Regions from separate parts of the Arthrobacter sp. zg-Y1219 genome, predicted to be linked through region 4. Evidence: riboswitches for the same ligand, from Rfam matches in the RefSeq annotation. Region 4 holds a riboswitch; each other region holds the start of a gene.

Region 1 (7,233 bases), on a different contig from region 4:
GCTCGTCCACATTGCCGGGCGCAATTTCTCCGCGCCGCGGCTGAGCTGCCAAGAGTGCGCCGCCAAGACCGAACGCCACCGCCGGGCCCAGCGTGGCAACACTGCCCGCCTCGTAGCGGCCCGCGGTGACCAGATGCAGGACAACATAAACCAGGACCAGCAGGGCATACGGCAGGTTGGCCAGCAGCTTCAGGTCCTGGATTTTGCGGTAGCCCACCTTGGGTCCGAAGACCCCCGCGCGCCACACATAGGTCAGCCCCAGGGACAGCAGGCTGATCAGCGTAATCAGGATGACGTCCACCCGAGTGGCGGCCTTGGAGGGAACCCAGTCTCCTCCGGTGCCGTAGGTCCACACCATGAACAGGGACATGATCAGGGCCAGGGCGGCCACGCCGTCGCGCACATAGTCGCTCACCGGAATGCCGGCAAAAGCGCTGCGGGTCCTGGCCGGCGCAGAGGCGGCCGGTGCGGAGGCGGCCGGCGCGGATACGTTGGCCGGTGCGGAGGCGCCGGACATCGCAAACTCATGCTGCCGCTGGGCTTCGGGGGCGTGGTTCCCGGAGGCCGGAACGCCTCGGGAGCCGGCCGCCGTCGTCTGTTCGGGTGCCGGAGTACCGCAACTGCCGCAGAAGCGAGCTTCCGAAGCCAGTTGTTGTCCGCATTGAACGCAGAATTTCATTGCACTTCCCTCGTGTGATGGTTAATCGCCGGGGTCTCGGCGGCGCCGGGCGTTGCACCACAGGGCATGCAGAAATTCAAAAGATTTCCCCCGGAAAGCCCGGCAAACCGCAAATGCGGTTCCCCGGTAAAGCAAGACTGTTAGTCGATGGAGCCTAACACGGCGGGCCGCAACCGGATCAGTTCAGTTTGCGAGACGCACGCCCAAAACCACGCGGAGGAACGCCTCGTCTTTGACCGTTCGATCGGCAAGAATCAGGGCGTGCTTGCCGAATTCCCCACCACAAGGAGTAATCAATGAAGATTATCGGAGCGGTTCTCGAAGAAACCGGACTCCCCCGCCCCTACACCGACTCGCAGCCGCTGCGCGTCGTCGAACTTGATCTGGACGATCCGGGGCCGGATGAAGTCCTGATTCGGATCCGCGCGGCCGGCCTGTGCCACTCCGATCTCTCGACGGTGGACGGCAACCGGACCCGGCCTACGCCCATGCTCCTCGGACACGAGGCCAGCGGCGTCGTCGAAAAAGTCGGCGCCAACGTCACTGACCTGGACATTGGACAGCAGGTCACCACCGTGTTCCTGCCCCGCTGCGGGGAATGCGGGAACTGTCGGACAAACGGCAAGCTGCCCTGCACCCCCGGCAGCGCCGCGAACAACGCCGGTCATCTGCTCGGCGAGCACTTTCGCCTGCATCGCGGCGGTTCGGATGTCTTCCACCATCTCGGGGTTTCCGGCTTTGCCAGCCACGCGGTGCTGAACCGGCAGTCAGTGGTGCCGATCGGTTCCGACGTGCCGCCGGAAATCGCCGCCGTCCTCGGCTGCGCCGTGCTGACCGGCGGTGGTGCGGTGATCAACGCCGGCCGCCCCGAAGACGGACAGGCCGTCATGGTGGTGGGACTCGGCGGCGTCGGCATGGCCGCCCTGCTGACCGCCATCTCACTGGGCAAGGGCAAGGTCATCGGTGTGGACGCCAATCCTGAAAAGCTCGTCCGGGCGCGCGAACTGGGAGCCGACGAGGTTTACACCCCGCAGGAAATTGCCGAGAAGGGCATCAAGGCACCCGTGGTGATTGAGGCCGCGGGTCACCCGAAAGCCTTCGAGACGGCTGTCGCGGCGACCGGCGTCGGCGGCACCACCGTCACCGTCGGCCTGCCCTCGCCGGACGCCCGGTCAACGATAACGCCGCTCGGGCTGACCGCCGAGGCCCGGACAATTGTTGGCTCCTATTTGGGATCCGCCGTTCCGTCCCGCGATATCCCCATCTATGCGCAGATGTGGCGGGACGGAACGCTGCCCGTCGATGAGCTCATCTCCGGACGGATCAAACTCAGCGAAATCAACGAGTCCCTCGACCTGCTGGCGGATGGCAAGGCCATTCGCCAGGTGATTATTTTCGAGGAATAACAGTTCCGGGCCGCCGAACGGTCCTATTCGCAGGCGACGCCGTCGCCGTCGCGGTCCAGATGGGTTCCGTAGCCCGGTCCGCCGGCATAGACCGGTGCTGCTCCGGCGGCACGGGCCGCGGAGCAGTTCGGATAGTAGGCCGCTGCCGGAGCGGGCTCCGGAACAACCGGCGCGGGCGCGGGCGCGGCCGGTGCAGGGGCCGGAGCCGGGGGAATGTACGTCTGGGCTGCCTGCTCGTCGGCCAGGCGCTGCGCCTCGGCGGCTGCCGCCTGCTCGTCAGCGATCTTCTGTGCCTCAGCGGCTTCCGCGGCCGCCAGCTCGTCGGCAACCTTCTGGTCGGCTGCCGCTTGGCGGTCGGCCAGAACCCTGGTGGAACTGTCCCTGTCCATCCAGATCAGGGTTCCGTCGTCATCCTCCGTGCAGACAAAAACCACGGACGTGCTCGCCGACGACGTCGTCGTGGGCGTCGGCGAAGGCGTGCTCGTGGGAGAGGGAGAGGGAGAGGCCGACGCGGACTTTGACGCAAGCTGTGACGCCGAGGTTGTCGGCGTGGGGCTGGGGCTGGCCGATGTCCTCACGGTTTCGGTCTTCCCGGCAGCCACACAGGACTTGCCGGCGACCACCGTGGACGTGGGAGTCGGGGTCGGGGATGGCGTCGGGGAGGGCGTCACGCTCTTGGTTGCCGAGGGCGACGGCGGGGCCGCGGCGGGTTCGGACTCGTCGGCTCCGCAACCGGCTACGGCCAGGACGGCCGCTGTCAGGCCGGCCACTGCCAGAGCCCGGGGACGCCGGTGCCTTTCCGGCTCCCCGCCCTTGGTGGAAATTGGGCAGGACAATGTACGTCGGAAAGGCATGGATCTCCCCCAGGATTTAAGCTCTGTAAATGTATGCAAATGCATCAAGCACAGAGTAACAGAGGCGGCCGTCGAGATTATCCGCCGCCAATTGGGTGCGCCTCTGCAGCCAAATCCTGATCGCCGCTAATCGAAAGCCTTTTTTATAGTCGAACGGTCTTGAACCCGACGAATTGGTAGCGGCCAATCCGCAGTGAAAAGACCGGCCACTCGACCTTCGGCCCGTCCTGCACTCCGCTTGCGGGCCGGGCCTTCGCACGCTCTGCTGCCGCCCGTTCTGCCGCCATCCGCTTCGCCGCCTGCCGACGTCGCCTGGTTTCCGCTTCCATGAGACGCTCCTGTTGCACCACGCGTGCCAGTTCCATAGCCATAGCCATCTGCTTCTCCTCGCGTAGGCCTTAACGCTAGCGGCGCGCGGCGCCATCCGGCAGTAGATATGCGGACAGGAGCGGTCCTCAAGAAAAACTCGCGGAACTCGGCCCGGCCCCACCCGCAAACCCACACACCCAAAGTTGCCCTCGGAACCCCGACAGCGGACTCCTCCCCTGTCCCGGGTTCGAGCCGGGCAGGTACCGTCGGAGAACGCTTCTTCCGGAGGTCAGGATGGACTGGTTGGCAGCCTTGATCCCTTCAACAGTCGCCCTGGTTCTGGGCGCGAGCGCCGGCTGGAGCGTCCGCGCCGGCATCGACCGCCGGGATGAAACCGCAGCCCTGAACGCCTTGATCACCGACCTGCACCTGAAGCGGCCGCTGGCTGCGATCGAACCGCGCGTCGTCGACGGCGCTGACGACGCGCAACGCTGCCGCGCCACCGTCCTGGACGCACGCGACCGCATCATTGAAACCCTCGCCCACCTGCGCAGCAATTCCGCCAACACCGATGTCCTGATGCGGATGGCCTCCGCCTGCACCCGCTACCTCCGCGAATCCGCCCGCGCACCGGAACGGCACCAGTTCGCACTCATGGACCTGCGCGAAACAATGGTCGACGGCGTGAAACTGCTCAGCGACGCCCGGCGGCGGGTGCGGTACCGGAACCCCGGCGAACGCTCGACGCCGAAACCCGGCCGAACGCCGTCGCGCCGCCCCAGTATCGGACGGTACCTATAGTCCGCCTCGGCGGCAGGTCTTGGAGACCCCGGACCTTCATGGAGACGCCGTTTATGACACGGCGCGACGTAAAACGTCACCGACCGGCGCTTAGGGAAACAGGCCGTCATTGTGTTGCCCGCCGAGGACAAACCGCGCTTCCATGGTGCTGTCCGCCTATCCAATCCGGACACCTTTACCATCCAGAGCGGCTGAGAGACCTGGCTCGTTGAAGTCGCAGCAACCACCCTTCGGGGACGGTGCTCATGCCAGGACCGATGGACTCACTTCTCCGGTGGCCCGTAACTGCAGCACCGCTCGCAGTGACGGCTCCAGCGTGCTCGAATGCCGTGTTCCTCGGTGCGAACTGAGAGGCCCTCCCATGGTCAGCCCTGCTCCAACCGGCCGCATCAACGGCCGTCCCAACGGCCCCCGCACACCCCTGCGGATCGCGGCGCTGTTCGCCGCGGCAGCCCTGACCCTGACCGGCTGCGGATCGGGGGCGCAAGGCGGCAGTGCCGGCGCCAACGCCGCGGATGCTCAGGCCTCTCCGGCCGGAGAGCCGGTCGACGGCGGCACCCTCGTCTACGCCGAAGTCACGCCGATCAACAACTGGCAGACCCAGGCGGCACGCTTCTACGAGAAGTCCAACGTGCTCAATTCAGTGCTGGACCGGCTGACCTACTTTGACCCTGAGAAGGGCGAGCCGGTGCCGTGGATTGCCTCGGCGTTCTCGGCCAACGCCGACAGCACCGAGTTCACCTTCACCATCCGCCCCGGCGTCACGTTCAGCGATGGAACGGCGCTCGACGCGGCCGCGGTAAAGGCCAACCTGGACAGCTTCGGCCATGGCATTCCCGCCGCGCAGATCCAGCCGAACGTGGACTTCGCCGGCTACCAGACCAGCGAAGTGATCGGCACTGACCAGGTGAAGGTCACCCTGGATGCTCCGAACTCCAACTTCCTGCGCGCCACGTCCTCCGTCACCGCCGGTCTCGTCTCCCCGGCCACGCTGCAGAAGGATGCCGCCGGACAGTCGGCCATCTCATCCATCTCCGGCTCCGGCCCGTTCGTTTACGAGTCGGAAAAACCCGATGAGGAAGTCGTGCTCGCGAAGCGGGACGGCTACGCCTGGGCTCCTGAAGGCGCCGACAATCCGGGTGAGGCGCACCTGGACAAGGTGGTGATCAAGTACCTGCCCGAGGTCGCCCACCGCGCCGGCGCCGTCCAGTCCGGCCAGGTCGATCTGGTGCGCGGCCTGCAGCCGGTGGATGAGGCGGCGCTGGCGGCCAGCGGCAATCAGGTGGTGGCGGCCGACGGCGTGGACCTCACCGTGAACATGGCGGCCGTGCGGATCGGCAGCGGCAAGCTCGCCGATCCCGCGGTCCGGCAGGCGCTGCAGGCCGGCATCGACCGGCAGTCCATCAAGGACACGGTGCTCTCCGAGAGCTACACCCTGGCCGGCTCGGTCCTGAACCATCAGGCGCCGGGGTTCGTCGACCTGAGCGCCGATCTGGCCTATGACCCCGACAAAGCCAAAAAGCTCCTGGACGACGCCGGTTGGCAGCCCGGCAGCGACGGCATCCGCGAGAAGGACGGCGAGAAGCTCGAGGTGACGGTCACCAGCTCCAACAACTCGGTGGTCATCAAACCGGCCTTTGAACTGATCGAGCAGCAGTGGCGGCAGATCGGCGTGAAACTGAACAACCGGGCCGGGGACAACACGTTCCTCACCACCGCCATGCCCGATCCGAACGTCGAATTCTACGGCACCCGCCAATTCATCTACGGCGGACTCGGGCCCATCTTCGAACCGGCCAACAACACCATGACCCACACCTCTGACCCGGAGCTGAACGCCCTGTTCGCCGCCGAGCGCGCCGCGGCCCCGGGCCCGGAACGCGACAAGATCCTGGCCGCCGAGCAGCAGGCCCTCGTGGTGGACAAGGCCTTCTCGCTGGTCCTCTGGGACGAAGTCCAGGTCTACGGGGCGCACCGCAGCACGCACATCGAGTTCACCTCCGGCACCGCGCCCATCTTCCAAAGCGCCTGGAAAGTGGACGGCTGACCCGTGGGCCGTTACCTCGCGCACCGGATCGGGCAGGCGCTGCTGGTGGTCTGGCTCGCCTACACCCTGATTTTCCTCGCCGTGCAGCTGCTGCCCAGCGATCCGGTCACCATCTTCCTGACCTCCGATTCCGCCGTCGACCAGGCGGCAATCGACACCATGAAAAGCCAGTACGGCTATGACCAGCCGCTGCTGGTCCAGTATCTCCAGCAGCTGGCCGCCCTGCTGCGCGGCGACGTCGGCTTCTCCCTGACCTCCGGGGAACCGGTCACCGAGCGCATCGGCGGCGCGCTCGGCTCCACCCTGGCGCTGGCCGGCTCCGCCCTGGGCACCGCCGTCGTCATCGCCCTGGCCGTGGTCGCCGCCGCCACCCTGGCCCCGTCGCCGGTGCTGCGGCGGGCACTGGCGAACCTGCCGCCGCTGTTCTCCGCCGTCCCGGTGTTCTGGCTGGGACTGGTGCTGCTCGAGCTGCTCTCCATCCGGCTGGGCGTGCTGTCGCTGTTCCCCGACGGTTCCTTCCTCTCCCTCGCCGTGCCGGTGGTCGTGCTCGCGCTCCATGTGTCCGCGCCCATGGCGCAGGTGCTGCTCAAGAGCGTGGAGCAGGTCTACCGGCAGCCGTTCATCAACGTGCTCCGCGCCAAGGGCGCCTCCCCGGCCTGGATTTTTTACCGGCACGCGCTGAAAAACGCCGCCGGTCCCGCCCTGTCCATCCTGGGCATCACCGTGGGCACCCTGTTCGCCGGGTCGGTGATCACGGAAACCGTGTTTGCCCGCGCCGGCCTGGGCTCGGTGGTCCTGCAGGCGGTCACCACTCAGGACGTGCCGCTGGTCCAGGGCCTGGTCCTGCTGACGGCCACGGTGTTCGTGGCGGTCAACCTCCTCGTGGACCTGCTGCATCCGCTGCTCGATCCGCGCATCCTCAACGCCCGGCAGGGATCCGCCCCCGCCCTCGCCTCCTGACCACGCTTCCGACAGGCTCCCCGATGACACAGATTTCCCTCCCCGCCGCTCCGGCCGGCGCGCCGCTCCCGCCCGGCCCGGCTGACGCTGCCACCGCTTCCCCGGCACGACGACGACGGCGGCCGGGTTCCCGTTCCGCCCTCGCCCTGACCCTGCTGCCGGTGCTGCTGATCGCCG
Region 2 (7,233 bases), on a different contig from region 4:
GGATGAGCAGGGCCGGGCGGAGTTCCGTGCCGAGCTGCGCGGGACGGTTGACCTGCTGCGCAACTGCACCTCAATAGCGGTCTGGGTGCCGTTCAACGAAGGCTGGGGCCAGTTCGACGCCAACGCCGCCACGCAGCTGCTGCGCGGGCTGGATCCCACACGGAGCATCGACCATGCCAGCGGCTGGCATGACCAGGGCGGGGGAGACCTCAAGAGCATTCACGTGTACTTTGTGCCGTTCCGGCTGCGGAAGGGCTGGCTGCGGGACGGACGCGCCGTCGTGCTCTCCGAATACGGCGGCTACAGCCTGCGCGTGCCGGGCCACACCTTCAATGACAAGGAGTTCGGCTACCGGCGGTTCAAGACCCGGGACGCCCTGCGGAAGGCGTACGCAAAGCTGCACCGGAAGCAGATCGAACCTGCGGTGGAAGAGGGCCTGGCCGCCACCGTGTACACCCAGCTCACCGATGTGGAGGACGAGGTGAACGGGTTGCTCACATATGACCGGCGCGTGGTGAAGATCGACGCCGGAACGGTCCGCGGGCTCAACGCCCGGCTGATCAGGGCGGCTGGGGCTGCTGGGGCCGGTCGGGGCTAGCCGGCCGGATCGGCGGGCGGGAGATCCGGGCCTCGGGCGAAACCCTCCGGCCTGTGGCGTTCCCTCCGCTGCGCAGCGGAGGGAATGCCCACAAAGCGGAGGGAATCAGCGGTGGCGGGATTGGGGCAGTCCAGCCCGGACCAGACGCTGCACCAAACCCTCTGGGTGTTGGGGTGGCCGGGTGATGTCATTCCAAGACCAGCGGACAAATCCCACGCCGGTGGCCCGAATAGCGTCTTCCCGGCGTTTCTCCCGGACGAGCGTGTCCCACGCCGGTGCACGGCTCTCTTTGCCGCGTCCGTATTTCACTGCTCCGTCGAACTCCCCGGCGAGCCTGTGCTCGGGCCAGTAGAAGTCGGTACGGAATCGGCCTGACGAGGTGTCGAATCCGTGCTGGAGCTCAGGCTCCGGGAAACCATGCAGATGCAGCACAGCCCGCGAATAGGACTCACCGGCTGACTCGGAGAGCACCTGCGCGAAGTCGATAACCCGCTGAGCCCGGAGCCGTTTGGTGCGGCCAGGCAGCTGCTCCGCCAACTCCCGAAGGTGCTCTTGCCTCAGACCGGGAAGACTGCGAACGGGATCCGGCCGCAGCACATGGTCCATGGCCGGGACTGCACGTTCAAAGTTCAGATAGGCAGCCATGTCCAGGACGGTGTGTGCTCGGGACGTCAGGGGGACCCCGTCCCACGTGGTGACAGGTTCCAGCAGCCGGCGCTCAGCCCAGCGGAGATCCCCGCGGCGCCTGCCATGCGTGGGATGAACGGCCAGCAACAGTACTTCGGGCGATTTCCCAATCACGGGCAATCCCCAAATAACTGCCGCGGATTGTTGGATAAGGATGCGCTGCCCCGGTACCTGTTCCACGGCGGCCCGGATACGTGCCCGCTCCCGCTCCCAAGGAGGCAGATTCAGCCAGTCGTCCGCCTGAATGTAGACACCGGGCCGGAGTCGGACAAGTTTGCCCGATCGGCAGCTCAGCGCCAGGGAACGCCGGTCCGTACCGTGGGCTGCGGCATCGGCTGAGAATATGAGTGCAGGGTCCATGCCTCAAGGCTGGACGGGCGGCGGACGGCCCGCGAGGGCAGGACTCCCCGTTGTGGAAAACCCTCCGGTTAGGGAGAATCCCGCCATTGCGCAGCGGAGGGATCCGGGGAACCTAGATCTCGACTGAACCATTGGCCGTGTTGAAGCTGACGGACATGATGCCGGGGGTTCCCTTGGGAGAAATCCAGGTCACGCCCACATTTTCCAGCGGTTCCTCGACCGGGGTGCCCAGCCACTGGGTCACGCGCTCGGCCGACCCGGCGATGGTCAGCGAGTCCAGCTTCACGGAGCCCGGCATGCCGGGCAGGGCGGCCGAAGGGTGCAGCGGCTCGGTGCCGTCGTCCCAGCGCAGCATGTACGGCACCTGGGGGTCGGCGATCAGGCCGTTGATGCCGATCTGCTGCCAGGTCAGTTCCTGGCCGTCGGGAAACTTTCGGTTTCCGGGCACCGACTCGCGGCCCAGACGCGCTTCAAAGGGTGAAAGGTCGTCCACGGCTACGCACCAGCCCATCCAGCCGCCGCCGCATTCGGAGCGCTGGCGGACGGCCTGGCCGAAGGGCGCCTTGTCCGACGCCGGATGGTTCAGGGCCTCGACCACCTCGACATATTGGTGGTTGGCCAGGGGAAGAATCATGTTGCGGGTGCCGAAGCGAGGATGCACACCGCCCTTGACGAAGTCCGCTCCCAGAGCGGAAGCAATCCTCTCGGTAGTGGCCAAAAGACCGTCGGATTCACAGGCATAAGAAACATGGTCCAAGCGCATGCGGCCCATAATGGCACGTTGTGACTGACCTCACGACCAAGGCTGGCCTAAGTCGTCAAATGGCAGGTTTGAGCTGCAGATGTTCCGCCGGCGGCCTCATCCTGCGCCCGGTGCCGGACCACCGGAGTGCTGCGGATGCCCTAATTCTTGATCCTTTCCGGCATCCGGCGCGGCCACCCGAACCCGCGGGGAAATGATCCGTCACAGAGGTTGCGGGCTTCGGGGTTATCCGTTTTCATTGGGGGAATAGGTCATGAGTGCCAGCAGATAGCCCCGGCTTGCTGGCCGGCAACCCTCCAACCGCGGTGGGGTGCCCCGGGTGAAGACCTGGCTGTACGTCAGAGGACGTACGGCAAGCGCGGGTCACACGTGGCTGCCGGCTACCTTCGGGGCCGGAAGTCTCGGTGCGGCCCCTGGTATAGGGAGCACGCCATGTCAGGAAACTGGTCATTCGAAACCCGTCAGATCCATGTGGGACAGGAGCCCGACGCCGTCACCGGCGCCCGCGCGCTGCCCATCTACCAAACCACCTCGTTCGTCTTTCCCAGCGCCGAGGCTGCGGCCAACCGGTTTGCGCTGGCCGAGCTGGAGCCGATCTACACCCGCATCGGCAACCCCACCCAGGAAGCGGTGGAAAAGCGCCTCGCGTCCCTGGAGGGTGGGCTCGGGGCGCTGCTGCTCGCGTCCGGGCAGGCCGCGGAGACCGTCGCGATCCTCAACCTGGCCGAGGCCGGAGACCACATCGTCGCCAGCCCCAGCCTGTACGGCGGCACCTACAACCTGTTCAAGCACACCCTGAAAAAGTTCGGCATCGCCGTGACGTTCGTGGCGGATCCGGACAACCTGGAGCAGTGGCGCGCCGCCGTGCAGCCCAACACCAAGGCCTTCTTCGGGGAAGTGGTCTCCAACCCGCGCCAGGACGTGCTGGACCTCGAAGGCATCAGCGCCGTCGCGCACGAGGCCGGAGTGCCGCTGATCGTGGATAATACGCTCTCCACCCCGTACCTGATCCGGCCCATCGAATGGGGCGCGGATATCGTGGTGCACTCGGCCACGAAGTACCTGGGCGGGCACGGCAACTCGATCGCCGGCGTCATCGTGGATTCGGGCAACTTCGACTTCGGCGCCGATCCGGAGAAATTCCCCGGCTTCAACACCCCGGATGAGAGCTACAACGGGCTGGTCTACGCCCGCGACCTCGGCGCCAACGGCCTTCTGGGCGCCAACCTCGCCTACATCCTCAAGGCCCGGGTGCAGCTGCTCCGCGACCTCGGGCCGGCCGTCTCCCCGTTCAACGCGTTCCTGATTGCCCAGGGCCTGGAGACGCTGAGCCTGCGGATGGAGCGTCACGTCGCCAACGCCGTGGCCGTCGCGAACTGGCTGGAAGCGCACGACGACGTCATCTCCGTCGCGTACGCCGGCCTGGAATCCAGCCCCTGGTACGAACGCGGGCGCAAGTACGGGCCGCGCGGCACCGGTGCCATTGTTTCCTTCGACATCACCGGCGGCATTGAGGCAGGGAAGCGCTTCGTGGATGCCCTCGAGCTGCACTCCCATGTGGCCAACGTGGGCGACGTGCGCTCGTTGGTGATCCATCCGGCGTCGACCACGCACAGCCAGCTCGGGGCCGAGGCGCAGCTCGCTGCCGGTGTCAGCCCCGGACTGGTCCGGCTGTCGGTGGGGATTGAGCACGTTGATGACATCATCGCCGACCTCGACGCCGGCTTCCGCGCCGCCAAGGGAGCGTAGCGGTTAGCGTGGCAGTGCCTTCACCCCGGAACACCGTCCTTTCCGGTTCCGCCGCGTCCGATTCGGCTGCGCCGTTGAGCGTTCCGACGGCGCCGCAGCACCCCGCCCCGGCCCCGGACGGGGTGCTGCTCCACGCCAAGATCGGCAGCCTGGAGCTGGAAACCGGCGGGCGCCTGCCCCAGGTTTCCCTCGCCTATGAGACGTGGGGGCAGCTGAACGACGACGCCTCCAATGCCGTCCTGATCTGCCACGCCCTTACCGGCAGCACCCACGTGGCGCGGGGGGATTCCGCGGAGGACGGCTGGTGGGACACCCTGGTGGGTCCCGGAAAAACCGTCGACACCAACCGGTTTTTCGTCGTCTCGATCAACATGCTCGGCGGCTGCTACGGATCCACCGGGCCGTCCTCGGCTGATCCGCAGGGCCTGCCCTGGGGCTCGCGCTTTCCGTTTGTCACGGTCCGCGACTCGGTCCGCGCCGAGGCGCGGCTGGCGGACCTGCTCGGCATCCGGAGCTGGCACACGGTGCTGGGCGGCTCGCTCGGCGGGGCGCGGGCCCTGGAGTGGGCCGTCACCGAACCCGCCCGGGTGCGGCGCTGCGCCGTGATCGCGTGCACGGCGGCCAGCTCCGCGGAACAGATTGCCTTTGGCCAGGCGCAGCTTGAAGCCATCCGGCTGGATCCGCATTTCAACGGCGGTGATTACTACAACGGCAGGACGCCGGCGGCCGGGCTGGGCCTGGCCCGGCGCATCGCGCACATCACCTACCGCTCGGAGCCGGAACTGGAATACCGTTTCGGGCACGAACCGCAGCCGCAGGAGGATCCGTTGGGATCTGCCCTGTCGGCGGGCCGGGGACGCTATGCCGTGGAGAGCTATCTGGACCATCAGGCCCGGAAGCTCGTGGACCGGTTCGACGCCAACAGCTACCTGGTGCTGACCGAAGCACTGATGAGCCACGACGTCGCCCGCGGCCGCGGACCGCTGGAGCAGGCCCTGGCCGGCGTCACCGCCGAGTTCTTCATTGCCGCCGTGGACTCGGACCGGCTCTACTTTCCGCAGCAATCCGAGGTTCTGGCCGCGGCCTTGCCCGGAGACACAACGGTGCACATGATTTCCGCTCCCATCGGCCACGACGGGTTCCTGACCGACGTCGAGCAGCTTGGAGTGCCGCTGCGCCAGCGGTTCTTCGGGCCGGCCTGATCCCGCGGGGCGCACTGCTCTTGCCAAGCCGGGCCGGCCATGGCAGAACAGGGTGTCATGGAAGAGCAACGTCATGGGTGATTCGATCCGGGTGTCGGCCCAGGCCCAGTGTGCCCCGGCGGACCTCTGGCACGCGCTGGTGGACAACCGGGCCGTGTGGTGGCCGGAAATGGACTTCACCGCCAGCCCCGGAGCCCCGCTCACCGAGCGTCCGGCGGAGCACCCGCACGGCGCCGGGTACGACGGCGGTGGTGGCGGCGGCGATGACGACGACGGCGGCGGCGGCTTCGGGGCCGGCGTCGGGGGCGGCGTCCCCGGGGCCGAGCAGCGGGCGACGGGAACTGTGCTGGCCGTGGCCCGGGATCGGCTTCTGTCCTTCCGCTGGACCAAACCCGGCTGGAACGCCCACACCGTCGTGAGCTTCCTGCTCGATGCCGTACCCGGGCCGGACGGGGAAACGGACTACACCGATGTCGTGATCACCGAAAGCGGCCTCGGCATTCTGACAGCCGGCGAGGAGGTGGCCCGCATCCACACGGAGGACTGGGCCGACCATCTCGCCGCCCTCATCCGGCTGGCCGAAAACGGTGCCCGGGCCTGAGCGTTGAGCCCGTCAGCAACCCGAGGCCGGTCAGTCAGCCGAGCCGGGCGGCATGCCCTGCCCGTCGAACATCGGTCCAGCGTCGGGACGCTTGGCGGCAATTCCGTCGCCGGAGGACCGGTGGCGGACCCGGCGCACCACCCACGGCATGAAGTATTCGCGGGCCCAAGAAAGATCCTCGGTGCGGGCCGTCCGCCAGTTCTTGGCCTGCAGCGGTTTCGGTTCCGAGGGCTCCAGGGTGTGCGCGACGGCGAGCGTGTCCAGCACCATCATCGCAATGGTGTGATGGCCCAGCGGTGAAAAGTGCAGCCGGTCCGGAGCCCACATTTCCCGGTTGCTCAGCTCACGCAGCGCCCACATGTCGGCGATTACGACGTCGCGGCGGGCGGCGATGGTCCGGAGGTTTTCGTTGTAGACGGCCACCCGTCCCCGGACGCTGCCGAGCACCGGGGTGGTGCCCAGGTCCGGGCCGGTGAAGAGGACCACCGTGGCCCCGCTGCCGGTCAGCCGGGCGATTGCCGCGTCCATTTTTTCGGCGAGCTTGTCCGGATCACCGCCGGGGCGGATCACGTCGTTGCCGCCGGCGCAGATGGTCACCAGGTCCGGCCGCAGGTCCAGGGCCGGTTGCAGCTGTTCTTCAATGATCTTGTTCAGCAGCCGTCCGCGGATGGCGAGGTTGGCGTAGGCGAAGTCGTTCCGGTCCCGGGCCAGCTCCTCGGCCACCCTGTCAGCCCAGCCGCGGTGTCCGCCGGGGCTGTCCGGATTCGGGTCGCCAATCCCTTCGGTGAAGGAATCTCCGAGGGCAACAAACCGGTGCCACGGGTGCGGCGAATCAGCTTCGGCTACGCTCAGCGGATCAGTTCCGGGATCGTTCACCGGGGCGGTTGCCGCTGCTGCAGTGGCGGCCGCGGCGGCTGCCGTCGACGAGGGAAGGAAGCTGTCCTGAGGATGCGATGGAGAAGTCACGGCTCCATCCTGCCAAGCGGGGCCCCGGCTACGCGACCGTAGGTTCCGGAAGCGGCCGTGCCAAAATGAATGTCATGCCTACAACAGCTCCCTGGAATCCCACTGTCCTTTGGTCCAAGCCGGAAGCCGAGCGTGCGGGAACGCCGCTGCTCGTCCTCTTCCACGGCTACCTCGCCAACGAGGAAGACCTGATGGGGTTGGCGGACTATCTGCCCACCGAGTTCACGATCGTCTCGGTCCGTGCACCGCAGGCCCAGGGCCCGGGTTACACCTGGTTCCCGCTCATGAGCGACGGTGATTTCTCCGT
Region 3 (7,233 bases), on a different contig from region 4:
CGGACCCGGACGCAGCGTTCCCCGGGCACCTCGGCAAACCAGATTCCGCCGGTGCCGTCCCAGCAGATCCCGTCCGGTGCGCTGCCCTGCACTCCGGCCCACACTCCGTCCGGGACGAGCGAGCCGTCCTCCCCGATCCGGAAGGACGCAAGGCGCCCCGCGTTGGATTCGGCCACCACAAGCGTGCCGCCGTCTTCCGACACCAGCATGCCGTTGGGGAACGCCAGTCCGCCGGCAACCTGTTCCACCGAGCCGTCCGGCCGGATGACGGCGATGATCCCGTTGTCCTGCGCCTCGCCGGTGTAGTCATAGCCAATGCCGTTGACGTAAATGTTTCCCGAGGGGTGCACGGCTATTTCATTCCACGGATATTCGGAGATGCCGCGCAGATCCGCCAGCGGCACGAGTCCCGCGTTGTGCACCTCCAGCAGGACCGTTGCATCGCTGCCGGAGACCACTGCCATGCGTCCGTCCGGCAGCCAGTCAAAGCTGATGGGAAACGACGGAACGGCAGTCACCCGCCGGACATGGCCGTCGCCGTCGAGAGCTGAGATGGTGCCGGCGGTCCAGTCGGCGAACCACAGTTCGTTTCCATGCCACCGGGCCGATTCCCCCATGCCGAGCCCGGACGCCAGCGTCGTCACTTCCGTCATATCTGCACCTCGTTTGTGAGCGTAACGGTGAACTGTTCGTGCGGCTTTCCAGTATGCAGCGGCGGCCGTGCCGGGAACAGGGCAGGCCGGAGGCGATTTCGCCCGGACCGGCCGGCATGGCGCAGCGGATAAGATGAGTGGCTTGGTCAACGGGAGAACAAACACCGGACGGTCCTTTGACCGCCCGGTACCGTGCGCCAGCTTCCATCCCCGAGAGGACACCCCGTATGAGCCTGATCCGGCTGCAGGACGTTAATGTTGGCTTCGACAAGACGCAGATCCTGCGTGAGGCCTTCTTCCGTCTGGAACCAAAGGACCGGGTGGGACTGATCGGCAAGAACGGTTCGGGCAAGTCCACGCTGCTGAAGCTGATCCTCGAGCAGATTGTTCCGGATTCCGGCACGGTCACCCTGGACCAGGGCCTGAAGATCGGCTACTTCTCCCAGTTCTCCGAGCTGAACGGCGAGTCGACCATCACTGAGGTGCTCGACGCACTGTTCGTCGAGATCAAAGCCACGCAGGCGGAACTGGCAGCCATCGATGAGACGATCGCCGCGGACCCGGAACCCAAGGTGCTGGACAAGCTGATCAACCGGCAGGCCGAGCTGTTCGAGACCATGGACCGGCTGGACGGCTGGGACTACCCGCGCCGGATCGACGCCGCGCTGACCACTCTCGGCTTCAGTGAGGCGCACCGTGTCTGCCCCATCGACGCCCTCTCCGGCGGCTGGCGCAACCGTGCGGCCCTGGCCAAGATCCTGCTCGAGGCCCCGGACGTGCTGCTGCTTGATGAGCCCACCAACTACCTGGACGTGGCCGGCGTTGAGTGGCTGGAAAGCTGGTTCCGCGACTTCCGCGGGGCCGCCGTCGTCGTCTCCCACGACCGGAAGTTCCTGGACGCGGTGGTGACCCGCATCATTGAGGTGGAGAACTACCACCTGCACGAATACCCCGGCAACTTCGGTGAGTACGTGATCCAGAAGCAGTTCCGGCTCAAGGCACTGGCGTCCCAGTTTGTGCATGAGTCAGAGCTGCTCGCCTTCGAAGCCGAAGGTATTTCGGACCGGCGCGAGGCCGCCAAAGCCGGCAGCGGCGCGCTGGACGGCAAGCTCGCCAAGATCAAGAAGGCCCGCGCGCCTCGCCCGGTGGACCAGATCATCACCGAGATCTACGGCGGCCTGCATGTGAAGGACAACCTGTGCCGGGTGGAGTCCCTGGAAAAGTCCTACGGCGACAAGACCCTGTTTTCCGGGCTGAGCTTCGAGATTCGCCGCGGCGACCGGCTCGTGGTCCTGGGCTCGAACGGCAGCGGCAAGACCACCCTGCTGCGCGTCCTCACGGGCGAGGAAAAGGCCGACGCCGGCAAGGTCGCCTGGGCGAACGGCGCCCGGATGGTTTCCTACAACCAGGTGCTTGCCGAGCTCGACGACGCCGACACCGTCACCCACGCGGTGAACGCCATGCCGGACAGCCTGGCCCTGACCGCCACGAAGAAATCGGTCAACCGGTTCCTGACCATGTTCCAGTTCTCCGAGGCGGACCTGAAGCAGAAGATCGGCAACCTGTCCGGCGGGCAGAAGGCCCGCGTGGCGATGGCGCAGTGCCTGCTCTCCGGGGCGTCGGTGCTGCTGCTCGATGAGCCCACCAACCACCTGGACCTCTCCAGCACCCAGGTCATGGAGCGGGCACTGCTGCACTTCCCCGGTGCCGTGGTGGTGGTCAGCCACGACCGGTTCTTTACCGACAAGATCGCCAACCGGCACCTCGTGTTCGGAGCCGACGGAGCCGCGCCGGGGGAGATCGACCTCCGCGTCGCCTAAACCGCGGGGCCTGCTGGCGGCGCTGCAGCGGCCCGGCGTACCGTCGGGACGTGGGAAACCGTGCACGCCTGCTGCCGCGCCGCAGGAAACCCCTCCGGCCGGCGCGCTCCGTGTTCCTGGGGTTCCTGGCCGCCGACCTGGCGGGAACGGGTCTGCTCACCCTGCCGGCTGCCAGCACCGAATCCGGCGGAGCCCCGATCATGGTGGCCTTTTTCACCTCCACGTCCTCGCTCTGCGTCACCGGCCTGGGGGTGGTGGACACTCCGGTCTACTGGACGGGCTTCGGGCAGGCCGTGATGCTGGCGCTGATCCAGCTCGGCGGATTCGGGGTGATGAGCTTCGCATCGGTTGTGGCGCTCACCGTCATGCACCGGCTGTCCCTGCGCAGCAAGGTCACCTTCGCCCTCGAAGGCAACAAGCCGGACCTGTCCCATGTGCCGTCGGTCATTGCGGGCGTCGCGAAGATTACCCTCCTGGTGGAAGGGATCGTGGGTCTGATGCTGGCGGCCCGTTTTTGGCTGTCTTACGGCCGAAGTCCGGGGGAGGCCCTGTGGCTGGGGGCCTTCCATGCGGTGTCGGCCTTCAACAATGCCGGCTTTGCCCTGTTCTCCGACAGCCTGGTGCAGTACGCCACCGATCCGGCGGTGAGCCTGCCCATCTGCGCGGCGGTCATCCTCGGCGGCCTCGGATTTCCGGTACTGGTCCAGCTGCGCCGGGACCTGCGCATCCCGCGGCGCTGGTCAATGAACACCCGGCTGGTGCTGGCCGGCAGCGCCGTGCTCCTGCTTGCCGGAACTGTCTTCATCACGGCGCTGGAGTGGGACAACCCGCGCACGCTGGGTCCGCTGGACTGGCCCTCCAAGCTCCTGACCGGGTTCTTCCAGTCCGTGCAGACACGCACCTCGGGGTTCTACAGCGTGGACATCGCCGCCTTGGACGGCGCCACCCTGCTGGTCATGGACGCGCTGATGTTCATCGGCGCCGGACCCGCCGGCACGGGCGGCGGGGTCAAGATCACGACTGCTGCCGTGCTGTTCTTCATTCTCGCCGCGGAGGTCAGGGGCCGGCGGCAGGTGAACGTCCTCGGCAAATCGCTCTCCCCGGCGGTCTACCGCCAGGCCATCGCCGTGCTGGTGCTCTCGGTCCTTTTCGTGGGCACCGCCACCGGCATACTGCTGGTCCTGACCGGGTTTCCCCTGGAATCGGTCCTGTTTGAAGCAGTTTCGGCGTTCGCCACGGTTGGCCTGTCCACCGGCATCACCGCGCACCTTCCGGCGGCGGGCCAGCTGATCCTGATCGTCCTGATGTTCGCCGGCCGGCTCGGCCCACTCCTCTTTGCCTCGGCGCTGGCACTGCGCGACCGGCCGCTGCACTACGAACTTCCGATCGAAAGGCCCATCATTGGCTAGGTTCAGCTTTCTTGGTGCGCGGGATCCGGGACACGCCCGCGCCGACGCAGACGCAGTCGCCGTGCTCGGGCTGGGCCGCTTCGGGGAGTCCGTCGCCCTGGAGCTGATGGCCGAGGGCACCGAGGTTTTGGGCGTGGACAGCAATGGAGAGGTGGTCCAGCGGCTCGACGGCCGCCTCACTTTGGTCGTGACGGCGGACTGCACTGACACTGAAGTGCTCGATCAGCTGTCGGTGTCCGAATTCAACCGTGTGGTGCTGGGCATCACCAGCGACATCGCGGCCAGCGTGCTCACCGCCTCGCAGTTGGTCCGCTCCGGGGTGGCCCAAGTGTGGGCCGCGGCCGCCAGCGAGCAGCACGGACTGATCCTGGACCAGATCGGCGTCCACCACGTGGTTTACCCGGAGCAGGACATGGGCCGGCGGGTCGCTCATCTGGTCCGCGCCAGCCTGCTGGAGTACATCAGGGTGGGCGAAGACTTCGCCGTCGCCGAAACGGTGCCGCACGGCGCCGTCGTCGGCGTTCCCCTCGATCCCGGGCGGGTTCAGGAGATGTACGGCGTCTCGATTATTGCCCGCCGGAGCGCGTCCGGCCCTTGGGAATTCGCCGGCGCCGGCATGGTGCTGACCATCCTGGACCGGATACTGATCGCCGGGCCGCCGGAGCGGACCGACGCCTTCAGCCAGCCAGCCTGACGGCCGCCTAACCGGGCATGCCCGCCCTTCCGAGCACGCCCGCGAGCGCCGGTTGACGACGGATGACGCGTTCGGTGGAGTGTGACGGTTTGGACCGAAATATGACCGAATTAGCGACCTGTGACCGTCGCTTACCCCGGATAACGTCATCTGCCCGCCGGTAGCCGGCGTCCTCTAGCATGTAGTCAGCAATCAAGAGTTCCAGCCATCGGCCCTGGCCGGCTGGGCAGCAACCCTCTCGTCGTAGCGGGGTGCTCCAGGTGATGATTCGGCCGGCGGGCAGACGCCCGGCCCGGCAAGTACGGCGTCCGTGCTGCTCCGGCGGCACCCCGCGGCGCCATGATCGCAGAGGCAGCACCGATGAATCGATGTCCCCGCCCCACCGGCTAGACCCTTTCCCGCGCCAGGCCTCGGCCTCCCCGCCGGGCATCCTCCTGCCCGGCTGACGTCCTGCTCCCGGCCGGGCATCCTCCTGCCCGGCCGGCGCTTGCCCGCGCCCCCTGTCACTGCATCTGCTCCAGCCCTTCCGAGAGAAAGCAGCACCATGAACCTGTCCAGGAAACTCACCGGGAAGCGTCCGGTGTCCGCTCCCGCCGCGTCTCTGCTGATCCTGTCCCTTATCACCGCCGTCCTCGCTTCCGGCTGCAGCACGCAGCCGGGCAGCGCCTCCGATTCCACTGATCGGCACGGCGGCGAGCTGGTGTACCTGGATGCCGAACTGTCCTCCAACACGCAGCTCCAGAGCAGCGGCACCTGGCAGGACAGCGCCTACATCCAGAACATCACCGATCGGTTGATCTACCGCGACCCCGAAACACTGGAACTGAAGCCGTGGATCGCGGAGGAGTGGACGGTCAGCGACGACGGCCTGACCTACACCTTCCTTATCCGGGAGGGCGCCAGCTTCAGCAACGGCCAGGTGCTGGACGCTTCAGCGGTTCAACGGAACCTGGAGTGGCAGGCCAACGGCGACAGCGCCAAGGGCATCCCCGCGAACAACTGGTTCCCGAAGGTCTCGGCGGTAACGGCCGACGACGCCGCCCGGACCGTAACGGTGCAGCTCACCACCCCGCACGCCCCCTTCCTGAATGTGCTCTCCTTCTGGCGCACCAGCCTGGTCGCCGATGAAACCATCAACGCACCGATCGAGGCGCAGTCACAGCTCACCGGCATCATCGGCAGCGGCCCGTTCACCGTGGAATCCGAAAAGTACGGAGAGGAAATCGTCCTCACCCGCCGGGAAGGATATGCGTGGGCGCCGCCCGGCCTGGAAAACCAGGGCGAGGCCTACCTGGATCGGATCACCATCATTCCGGTCACCGAGGACAGTGTCCGGCTGGGCTCGCTGCGCGCCGGCGAGGCCGACCTGATCCGCTACGTTCAACCCAGTGAAGAGCAGACCCTGACCGCGGCCGGTTTGGAAGTGATCAGCGCCCGGGGGGTTGGCAACGCCAACGTCTGGGACCTGCGGCAGTCCGCGCCGTTCCTGGATGACATCCGGGTGCGGCAGGCACTGCAGCACGGCATCAACCGGGAGCAGATCATCTCCGATCTCTACACGGAGAACTGGAACGCTGCCACCAGCATCCTCACCCCGGGATCCCTCGGGTACAAGGACGAATCGGAGAAGCTGGCCTTTGATCCGGAAAAGTCCGGCCAGCTGCTCGACGACGCCGGGTGGACCGGCAGGGACGCCGACGGGTTCCGTACCCGCGACGGCGAGCAGCTGCACATCCTGACCTACGTGGACGTTTTCGACAGCACGTCCAAGCCCCTTTTCCAGCTGATCCAGTGGCAGCTCAAACAACTGGGCGTAAACCTGGAAATCAAGGAGACGGACTACGCCAACTACTCCACGGTGCTGGCGGACCCCACGGTGGGCGCACGGCGCAACGGATGGCCGGAAGCTGACCCGATCCGGCTCACCGTGAACTACTCCAGCGACCACCTGAATGCCTTCAACCTCCAGCAGCCCGACCCGGTCCTGGACGCCCTGCTCGCCGAGCAGCTGACGGCTGCCGACACCACGGCCCGCACCGAAATCCTCGGCCGGATCCAGGACCACATCGTCGAGTCCGCCTACGCACTGCCCATCCTGGACGACTCCCAGATCTTCGCCCTGCAGCCCACCCTCCACGGACTGACCTTCGGTGCCGAGGCACGCCCGTCCTTCTACGAAACCTGGACGGAAACCAAGTGAGCAACCCGTCCGGCACCGGTGTCACCGCCGTCATCGCCGCGCGCATCGGGCAGTCCCTCCTGGTCATCGCCCTGACCTACGTGTTCGTCTACTTCATTCTGTTTGCCCTGCCCGGCGACCCCATCGGCAGCCGCATCAACAACCCGCTGAACCCCATCCCGGAAGAGCAGGCGGCAGCCATTACCGCTTACTACAACCTGGACCGGAACGCCCTGGAACAGTTCTGGATCTCGGTGACCCGCCTGTTTCAGGGCGACCTGGGATTCTCGCTGGCCACCGGCCGCCCGGTCGCCGACCTGATCAGCCAGGGACTGGGAGAAACCGTGGCGCTGGCCGCCGTCGCCCTGGTTCTGGCCCTGGCCCTGTCCCTGGTGATTGCGGCCGCCGCCGTGCTGGCGCCGTGGAAAACGGTCCGCCGGCTGGCCGGTGCCTTCCCGGTGCTCTCCCTGTCCACCCC
Region 4 (7,233 bases):
CATCATTGTGGATCCACAGCGCAGGGGCCAAAGCCTGGGACGAGAACTGGTGCAGCACACCACACGGGCTGGCTTCCGGCTCACCGGCCTGCCGAAAATGAAACTGCACGTCTACGCTCACAACACCCCGGCCCGCTGCCTCTACGCCAGCCTTGGGTTCCAGGAAACCGGCGTGAGCTTCCGCGTTAACGACAATCAGGATGCGCTTGAAATGGAAGTATGCCGCCGCGAGGTACTTGCCGCCGAAGCCCTCGAACGCAGATAGCCGCATTTAAACCGTATTTTGCTGGAGTCAGAATTCTCTGAGGATTTTGCTGAACAACACATACTCGCCGTCCTGGCCCGTGGTCTCATAGCCCGCGCCCTGGTAGAGCAGGCGTGCCTGGTTGGTGCGGTGAACACCGAGCTCCGCAACGCGAGCTCCGCTTGGGCAGACCCTCCGTTCGAACGCATCCAGGAGGAGCCGGCCGAGTCCTTGGCGACGACGGCTGCCGATGACATTGATCGAGACCAGGGTCGCGGTGTCACCATCGAGGCTCCACATCGCATACCCGAGGGGATGTCCGTCTGCATCGACGCAGAAGAGCGTCTGGGGAAGGTACTCGATCCAGAACGCGAGGTTCAGGTCCAGGGCTGCCAGCCACCCCTGGTACGCATCCGGTTCAATGGCCTCGATGTACTCGCGCTCCTGGCGGAAAATGAAAGGCAGGTCGCTTACTTCCGCGAGTCGAAGGCGTGTCGGGACAATCATGGAGATGAGCATCTCACATCGGGTTCATGTGCGTTCACGCCGGAAGTCACAGTGATCTTAGTGGTCAGCGTAAGACCTGTCCCAGTGAAGGACCGGCGACCGGCTGGCCGGGCGGCAGGGCTATTCTGGGTGGCATCGCTCAGGCGTCAGACACTTCGGTGCCAGTCGGTGACTTCCGGGTGCGCTGTGAATCCTGCCGCCAGGTAGGTGGCGACGGCTCCCGCGTTAGAGGTCTCCGCGCAAACAACGGCGCTGGATGATCCCATTTGCCGGAGCTCGTCGACTGCCGCCTTTGTCATGACTGTGCCGTATCCGCGACCGCGGTGTTCCTGATGTACTGCCAGCGGTTCGATAAGTCCAGGACGCCCTTCGCCAGCCGACCACACCGCGGCGACGGCGACGACCTGACCGTCACGGCATCGCAGGGACAGTATGCGCCCGAAGTCGAGAAAGGGGCTTTCCGCAGCTAGACGCCATCCGTCCACGAAATGTTGGATGCGCCCGTCCGGGATCGGTGTACCTCGGAAGGCCGACCAGTGCACAGCCACCCACTCAGCGGTGTGACCTGGTTCCACGGTCTCAATGACGAAGCCCGACGCCTTGGGAGATGCGGCCAGATCGTGGTGGAGCGGTGTCCACGGTTCGTGGGGCGCCCAATCGTTCTGCGCAAGCTGCTCAATCAAGGCAACCGCACCGCGCGCCTCGATAGTTGCTGCTCCTGCGCCGAGGATTCCGGCCATCGGGTTGTTGACGTCAACAACGATGCGAAGGGCAAGGGCTGCGTCTTGGCGCCGCGTCGGATCAATGGCGAACCGCAACAGCTCGGGACCGTCGAGAAGGGCAATGGCAAGGTTCGTGTCGCCCTGAGACCACACGCGCGTCGCAGCGGCAGTGGCGGCTGGCCCTCGCAGGGAGTACCAGCCCAGATCGCCTGGGTGTAGCTGCAGCGGTTCCCCGTCGTGCTGCCACTTCCCCAAAACGCTGCAGATCTCCCCGAGCTCGTCTACACCTGGTGTTCGAAGGACAACGTCCATGATCCCCCGTTTTTCTTCTCCAAAATGCTCCAGTTCCCAAGGCCCGGGAAGTATTTATCCGGTAGAGGATCCTCAATGTGGAGCGTGGTTCGCTAACCCGTCCGCGCTGATGGGGTCCGAGAGACTGAACTCGCAGTACTTTCCGGTCAGTTCCCCGCCGACGCTGAACTCGAGTCGAAGCGTCCGAGCCTCAGCAGGTGGAGCCGGTGTGTAGACCCAGAGCGCGTCCCACTCCATACCGCTGCCGGCCGTCTGGCCTCCTGACCGCCGGTACTCGGTGCCAATATCATCAGATACAACCGTGGTGATCCCCTCAAAAACGGCGACGCCAGGCATCGGAGGCGGGTTCTCAGATCGGTCTGATCCTGCAGCTTCACGCCGCTTCCACCACTCCTCGAGTCCTCGGTTGAAACGGCCGTCCCGGGACATTGTCTCTTTCCCACGCACTCCGCTGAGGTGCACATGGATGCCCGGCTCTCCGGCGCTGACACCGACGAAGCCTGGCGCGTCTTTGAACTCAACACCTGCAAAGCGAACATCGATACCATCGCTGGTTCCGACCACGAGGTCATGAGGCGCGTGCGTGAGTGCAATCATGCAGTCACTTTAGCGGCCCTAGTTCGCACGCGTCAGCGCGGGTTTTCCAGCGCCGCGGCTCAGGCAAACTCCGCGACGCTGAGGTGTCGGAACGCCGACCCGTGGAACACCAGCGGCTCGTGGGCATCGTCATGCGAGGCGTGGCCGTGGACGCGGAGCAGCACGACGCTGTGGTCCCCGGCGGGCACCTCGTTCTCCACTGAGCACTCGAGCCACAGGGCTGCCCGGTCCAGGAAAAGGGAACCCGATTCGTCGGTGTGCAGGTTCAGGCCCGCAAAACGGTCCCCGGACTTGGACGCAATCTGCTTGCAGATCCCCTCGTGGTCGGAGCCCAGGATCGACACCCCGATCCTGGCCGCAGGCCGGAGCACCGGCCAGGTGCGGGAGGTGTTCTGCACGGCGAACATCACCAAGGGAGGATCCATCGAAACGCCCACGGTAAAGGATGACGCAACAATTCCCTGCGGCTGCCCGTCCACCACAGCGCACAACGCGGCAATGCCGGAGGGGAAACGCGAATAGGCACGGCGCAGGGCCGCGGGCTGAAGATCGGTAACAAGAGACATGCGAAGAGATTCCTCTGCCTTAAGCGCCGGACCGACGATTAACAACAGGGTCGGCACAAACGCGGTACTTGCCGCAGCCGGGAAGTTTTGCCGGGCGGCCGAATCGTCACCTGGAGCACCCCGCTACGGCGAGAGGGTTGCCGTCCAGCCGGCCAGGGCCCGTGGCTGGAACTCTTGATTCTTCTTCCAACGTAGGCGGCACGGGTGCACGCCTGCAAACACCTGCCTTAGTTCGTAAAACTCAGCTTCACAAAACTCCCCGCAGCGAATGAAAACTCCCCACGGTGAAGGGATAGAGTTTGGGCATGAAACAGCGGTGGTTTAAACAGGTGGACGTTTTTGGCAGCGAGCCGTATTTGGGGAATCCCCTCGCCGTGGTGCTGGAAGCCGAGGGACTTTCGGACTCCGACATGGAGTCCTTCGCGCGGTGGACGAATTTGTCCGAAACCACGTTCGTGCTGCCTCCCACCCGCGACGGCGCCGATTACCGGGTGCGGATCTTCACCCCCGGCGGAGAAATCCCGTTCGCCGGACACCCGACATTGGGTACCTGCCACGCGTGGCTGGAGGCCGGCAACAAGCGCCGCTATCCCGACGTCGTCGTGCAGGAATGCGGGATTGGCCTCGTAACGCTTCACGCCAACGCAGGCATTGCCGCGTTCGCCGCGCCGCCGCTGCTGCGCTCGGGCCCCTTGGAGGACGAAGTCCTGGACCAGGCACTGCGTGCGCTGAACCTGGACCGCACACAGATCCTCGCCTCCAACTGGATCGACAACGGCCCCGGCTGGCTCGGACTTCTGCTGCCCGACGCCGCTGCGGTGCTGGCGCTGAAGCCGGATCCCACCATCATGGGCAACCTGCGCGTGGGCGTCATCGGCGCCCAGCCCGAGGACGCCGAAACCGACTTTGAGGTCCGCGCCTTCGTTCCCGGCCTGGGCATCACCGAAGATCCGGTGACCGGAAGCCTCAACGCCGGCCTCGCCCAATGGCTGATCGGCGCCTCCCTGGCACCGGAGCGCTATGTGGTCACGCAGGGAACCGCGGTGCAGCGGTCCGGCCGGGTCCGCGTGTTCACCCGCGACGGCAAGATCTGGGTGGGCGGGTCCACGGTCACCTCCATCGACGGCACCGTCACCCTCTAGGCGCAGCGTGTTCAGCCTTCAGTCTCTTGCCCTGCCCGTAATCGGTGCGCCCATGGCGGGCGGGCCGTCCACGCCCGAACTCGCCGCGGCGGTCAGCAACACCGGCGGGCTGGGGTTCCTGGCCGCCGGCTACAAAAGCTCAGCCGCCGTGGCAGCGGAAATCGCCCGCACCCGGAGACTCACCCAGGCGCCGTTTGGCGTGAACCTCTTTGTTCCGGACCGCGCCAACACCTACCGCGCCGCTCCCGGCACCCCCGATGACGGCACCACCGCCGGCGAAAAGCTGGCAGCGGCACTGGCCTTCCGGAACCTTCTCGCTGCCGGAACCGCAGCGGAACCCGGGCTGCTGGACCCCGACGACGACGACGGCTGGCCCGCCAAACTGGAACTGGTCCTGCAGGAACGGGTGCCGGCGGTGTCCTTTACCTTTGGACTGCCGGACCCGGAGATCCTGGCGGAACTCGCCGGGCGGGACATCTGCACGGTCGTCACCGTCACCGACACTGCCGAAGCCCAGGCCGCGGCCGACGCCGGCGCCCGGGTGCTCTGTGTCCAGGGGCCCGAGGCCGGAGGGCACCGCGGAACGCTGGACAGCGCCAAAGTTCCCGGCGACCTTCCCCTGGACCTGCTCCTCCGGGGGATCCGGAGGGCCTGCGACCTGCCCCTGATCGCTGCCGGAGGAATCTCCGCACCGGCGGACGCCGCCGCAGCATCTGCCGCCGGTGCTGCAGCCGTCCAGGTGGGAACCCTGCTGCTGCTCAGCAGCGAAGCGGGCACCAGCGCGGTGCACCGGGCGGCCCTGCGGGAAGCAGCGCAGGGCGGGCGGTTTTCCGAAACGTCACTGACCCGGGCGTTCTCCGGCCGTCCGGCCCGCGGGCTGACCAACGCTTTCATGCGCGCCTATCCGGATGCGCCGGACGCCTATCCGTACGTCAACCAGATCACGGCTCCGCTGCGGGCCGCCGCAGCAGCGGCGGGGGATCCGGACGGGGTCAGCCTGTGGGCCGGCACGGGGTACCGGCTGGCCACGGAGCAGCCGGCAGCGGACATCGTCCGCCGGCTCGCCGGGAACTGACGAGGCAGCAGCGGCCTGAGCCGCCGCCCCGCCGCTGTTCAAGCCGCCGCCTCCGCCGCCGTTCAGGGCGCCGAGCTTACGGCACCGAAATCCGGATGAAGACCGACGCCGCATCCTTCGCGGCCTTGGCCAGCGCCGCCGCTTTGGGATCCTGAACGTCCAGGAAACGCAGCCGGGCCAGAGCGCTCCAGGGACGAAAAACCGGCTCGCGGGCCAGCACCTCGAGCAGGGGCCGGTCGCCGCCGAACACCAGGTACTCGGGCGGATGCTCGGCGAAAATCCGGGCCGCCTGCTCCGCCGTCCGGGACTGCACATACCGGCTGCCGGCCTTGGAGGCGAGCAGCACGCCGTCGCGGGCGACCCCCACGGCGAAACCGCCGCGGCGCAGCAGCACGATTCCCAGCGTGCGGGACTGGCCGGCCAGCGAGACCAGGCGCTCGACGTCGTTCGAACCGCGCCCCGGCCGCCCGTCGTCCGGCCATGGCGCCAGCAGGTCGGCTTCGGTGCCGTTGGCCGCCAGGAGATGCAGGCCGCCGTGCTCCGGAGTCAGGGTCAGTTCGCCGTTGCCGGCGGCGAACCGTTCCAGCCAGCCCGGCAGCCGGTCGGCGGAGACAAAGGTGGAGCGGGTGACGGGCATTTTGACGATTCTCCTGGCGGGACTGCTGGTTCGGTTGGGCAGAGCGCCGGCAGTCGCCGGGCCCGGTCAACGCTACGGCACGAGTAGCCTTGGGGAGTGAGTGATTTGTTCAGCAGCGACAGTGACGGCGACACCGATACCCGCGATGACAACGACGGCGGCGGGTTTGGTGCCGGTGCCGGCGACGACGGCCGGAAGCGCCCGCGCAGCCCGCTGGCCGTGCGGATGCGCCCGCGGTCGCTGGATGAGGTGGTGGGCCAGCAGCACCTGCTCGGACCCGGATCCCCGCTGCGCACCCTGGCGGAATCCGCCGACGACCGCGGCCCCGCCGGACCGTCGTCGGTCATGCTCTGGGGCCCTCCCGGCACGGGAAAAACCACGTTGGCCCACGTTGTGGCCCGCGGCTCCGGCCGGAAGTTCGTGGAGCTCTCCGCCATCACCGCCGGGGTGAAGGATGTCCGCCGGGTGATGGATGACGCGCTGACCAACCGTGATCTGCACCGCATCACCACAGTGCTGTTCCTGGACGAGATCCATCGCTTCAACAAGGCGCAGCAGGACGCGCTGCTGCCCGGGGTGGAGAACCGCTGGGTGGTGCTGGTGGCCGCCACCACGGAAAATCCGTCCTTCTCGGTGGTCTCGCCGCTGCTCTCGCGCTCCCTGCTGCTGACGCTGAAGCCGCTCACCGAAGAGGACATTGCCGCCCTGCTGCAGCGGGCCGTGGAGGACGAGCGCGGCCTCGCCGGACGGGTAACCCTGAGCGATGAAGCGCTGGAGCACCTGGTGCGGCTGGCCGCCGGCGACGCGCGGCGCGGACTGACCGCGCTGGAGGCCGCCGCCGGCGTCGCCTATTCCGAACGGGACGACGCCGAAGGCATCCCCGAGGTCACGCTCAGCGACGCCGAAAAGGCACTGGATGTGGCGGCCCTGCGCTACGACCGCGCCGGCGACCAGCACTACGACGTCACCAGCGCCTTCATCAAGTCCCTGCGCGGTTCGGACGTGGACGCCGCCCTGCACTACCTGGCCAAAATGGTGGAAGCGGGGGAGGACCCCCGGTTCATCGCCCGCCGCCTGGTGATTTCCGCCGCCGAAGACGTGGGAATGGCCGATCCCACGGCGCTGCAGACAGCGGTGGCCGCAGCCCAGGCGGTGCAGCTGATCGGCATGCCCGAGGGCAGGATCATCCTGGCCGAGGCAGTGGTGCACATTGCCACCGCCCCCAAGTCCAACGCCGCCTACAACGGCATCAATGCGGCCATCGCCGACGTGCGCGCGGGGCGCGGGCAGGGGATACCCGCACACCTGCGGGATGCCCACTATCCCGGAGCAAAGCAGCTCGGCCACGGCAAGGGATACGTCTACTCCCACGACGAACCGCACGGCGTTGCCCGGCAGCAGTATCCGCCGGATGACCTGGTGGGCCGCAAC

Evidence for each region. A riboswitch is a leader RNA that binds a small molecule or an ion and turns the genes downstream of it on or off. The one in region 4 is predicted to bind S-adenosylmethionine.
Region 1: it holds a riboswitch for S-adenosylmethionine, as region 4 does, so the genes downstream of both, QNO00_RS13735 (ABC transporter substrate-binding protein) here and QNO00_RS02265 (flavin reductase family protein) in region 4, are expected to answer to the same signal.
Region 2: it holds a riboswitch for S-adenosylmethionine, as region 4 does, so the genes downstream of both, QNO00_RS08335 (bifunctional o-acetylhomoserine/o-acetylserine sulfhydrylase) here and QNO00_RS02265 (flavin reductase family protein) in region 4, are expected to answer to the same signal.
Region 3: it holds a riboswitch for S-adenosylmethionine, as region 4 does, so the genes downstream of both, QNO00_RS00145 (ABC transporter substrate-binding protein) here and QNO00_RS02265 (flavin reductase family protein) in region 4, are expected to answer to the same signal.

Annotation. Positions count from the first base shown of each region.
Region 1 covers NZ_JASKLY010000016.1:64,745-71,977, forward strand. The annotation lists gene QNO00_RS13705 (DUF7937 domain-containing protein) at 1-517, opposite strand, end outside; partial or broken gene QNO00_RS17410 (zinc-ribbon domain-containing protein) at 614-679, opposite strand; gene QNO00_RS13710 (alcohol dehydrogenase catalytic domain-containing protein) at 976-2,085, shown strand; gene QNO00_RS13715 (excalibur calcium-binding domain-containing protein) at 2,109-2,474, opposite strand; gene QNO00_RS13720 (hypothetical protein) at 2,455-3,069, shown strand; gene QNO00_RS13725 (hypothetical protein) at 3,083-3,310, opposite strand; gene QNO00_RS13730 (DUF6650 family protein) at 3,552-4,049, shown strand; SAM riboswitch class I at 4,225-4,313, shown strand; gene QNO00_RS13735 (ABC transporter substrate-binding protein) at 4,411-6,096, shown strand; gene QNO00_RS13740 (ABC transporter permease) at 6,100-7,056, shown strand; gene QNO00_RS13745 (ABC transporter permease) at 7,080-7,233, shown strand, end outside.
Region 2 covers NZ_JASKLY010000012.1:282,414-289,646, forward strand. The annotation lists gene QNO00_RS08320 (glycoside hydrolase family 2 protein) at 1-598, shown strand, start outside; gene QNO00_RS08325 (putative endonuclease domain-containing protein) at 704-1,399, opposite strand; gene QNO00_RS08330 (VOC family protein) at 1,758-2,408, opposite strand; SAM riboswitch class IV at 2,658-2,773, shown strand; gene QNO00_RS08335 (bifunctional o-acetylhomoserine/o-acetylserine sulfhydrylase) at 2,841-4,157, shown strand; gene metX (homoserine O-acetyltransferase MetX) at 4,232-5,359, shown strand; gene QNO00_RS08345 (SRPBCC family protein) at 5,433-5,960, shown strand; gene QNO00_RS08350 (SGNH/GDSL hydrolase family protein) at 5,991-6,836, opposite strand; gene QNO00_RS08355 (alpha/beta hydrolase) at 7,001-7,233, shown strand, end outside.
Region 3 covers NZ_JASKLY010000001.1:29,919-37,151, forward strand. The annotation lists gene QNO00_RS00125 (SMP-30/gluconolactonase/LRE family protein) at 1-653, opposite strand, end outside; gene QNO00_RS00130 (ABC-F family ATP-binding cassette domain-containing protein) at 881-2,473, shown strand; gene QNO00_RS00135 (TrkH family potassium uptake protein) at 2,524-3,882, shown strand; gene QNO00_RS00140 (potassium channel family protein) at 3,875-4,576, shown strand; SAM riboswitch class IV at 4,767-4,884, shown strand; gene QNO00_RS00145 (ABC transporter substrate-binding protein) at 5,121-6,776, shown strand; gene QNO00_RS00150 (ABC transporter permease) at 6,773-7,233, shown strand, end outside.
Region 4 covers NZ_JASKLY010000003.1:231,784-239,016, reverse strand. The annotation lists gene QNO00_RS02285 (GNAT family N-acetyltransferase) at 1-265, shown strand, start outside; gene QNO00_RS02280 (GNAT family N-acetyltransferase) at 293-751, opposite strand; gene QNO00_RS02275 (GNAT family N-acetyltransferase) at 898-1,785, opposite strand; gene QNO00_RS02270 (hypothetical protein) at 1,858-2,382, opposite strand; gene QNO00_RS02265 (flavin reductase family protein) at 2,442-2,948, opposite strand; SAM riboswitch class IV at 3,008-3,128, opposite strand; gene QNO00_RS02260 (PhzF family phenazine biosynthesis protein) at 3,254-4,090, shown strand; gene QNO00_RS02255 (nitronate monooxygenase) at 4,098-5,165, shown strand; gene QNO00_RS02250 (Vms1/Ankzf1 family peptidyl-tRNA hydrolase) at 5,242-5,802, opposite strand; gene QNO00_RS02245 (replication-associated recombination protein A) at 5,899-7,233, shown strand, end outside.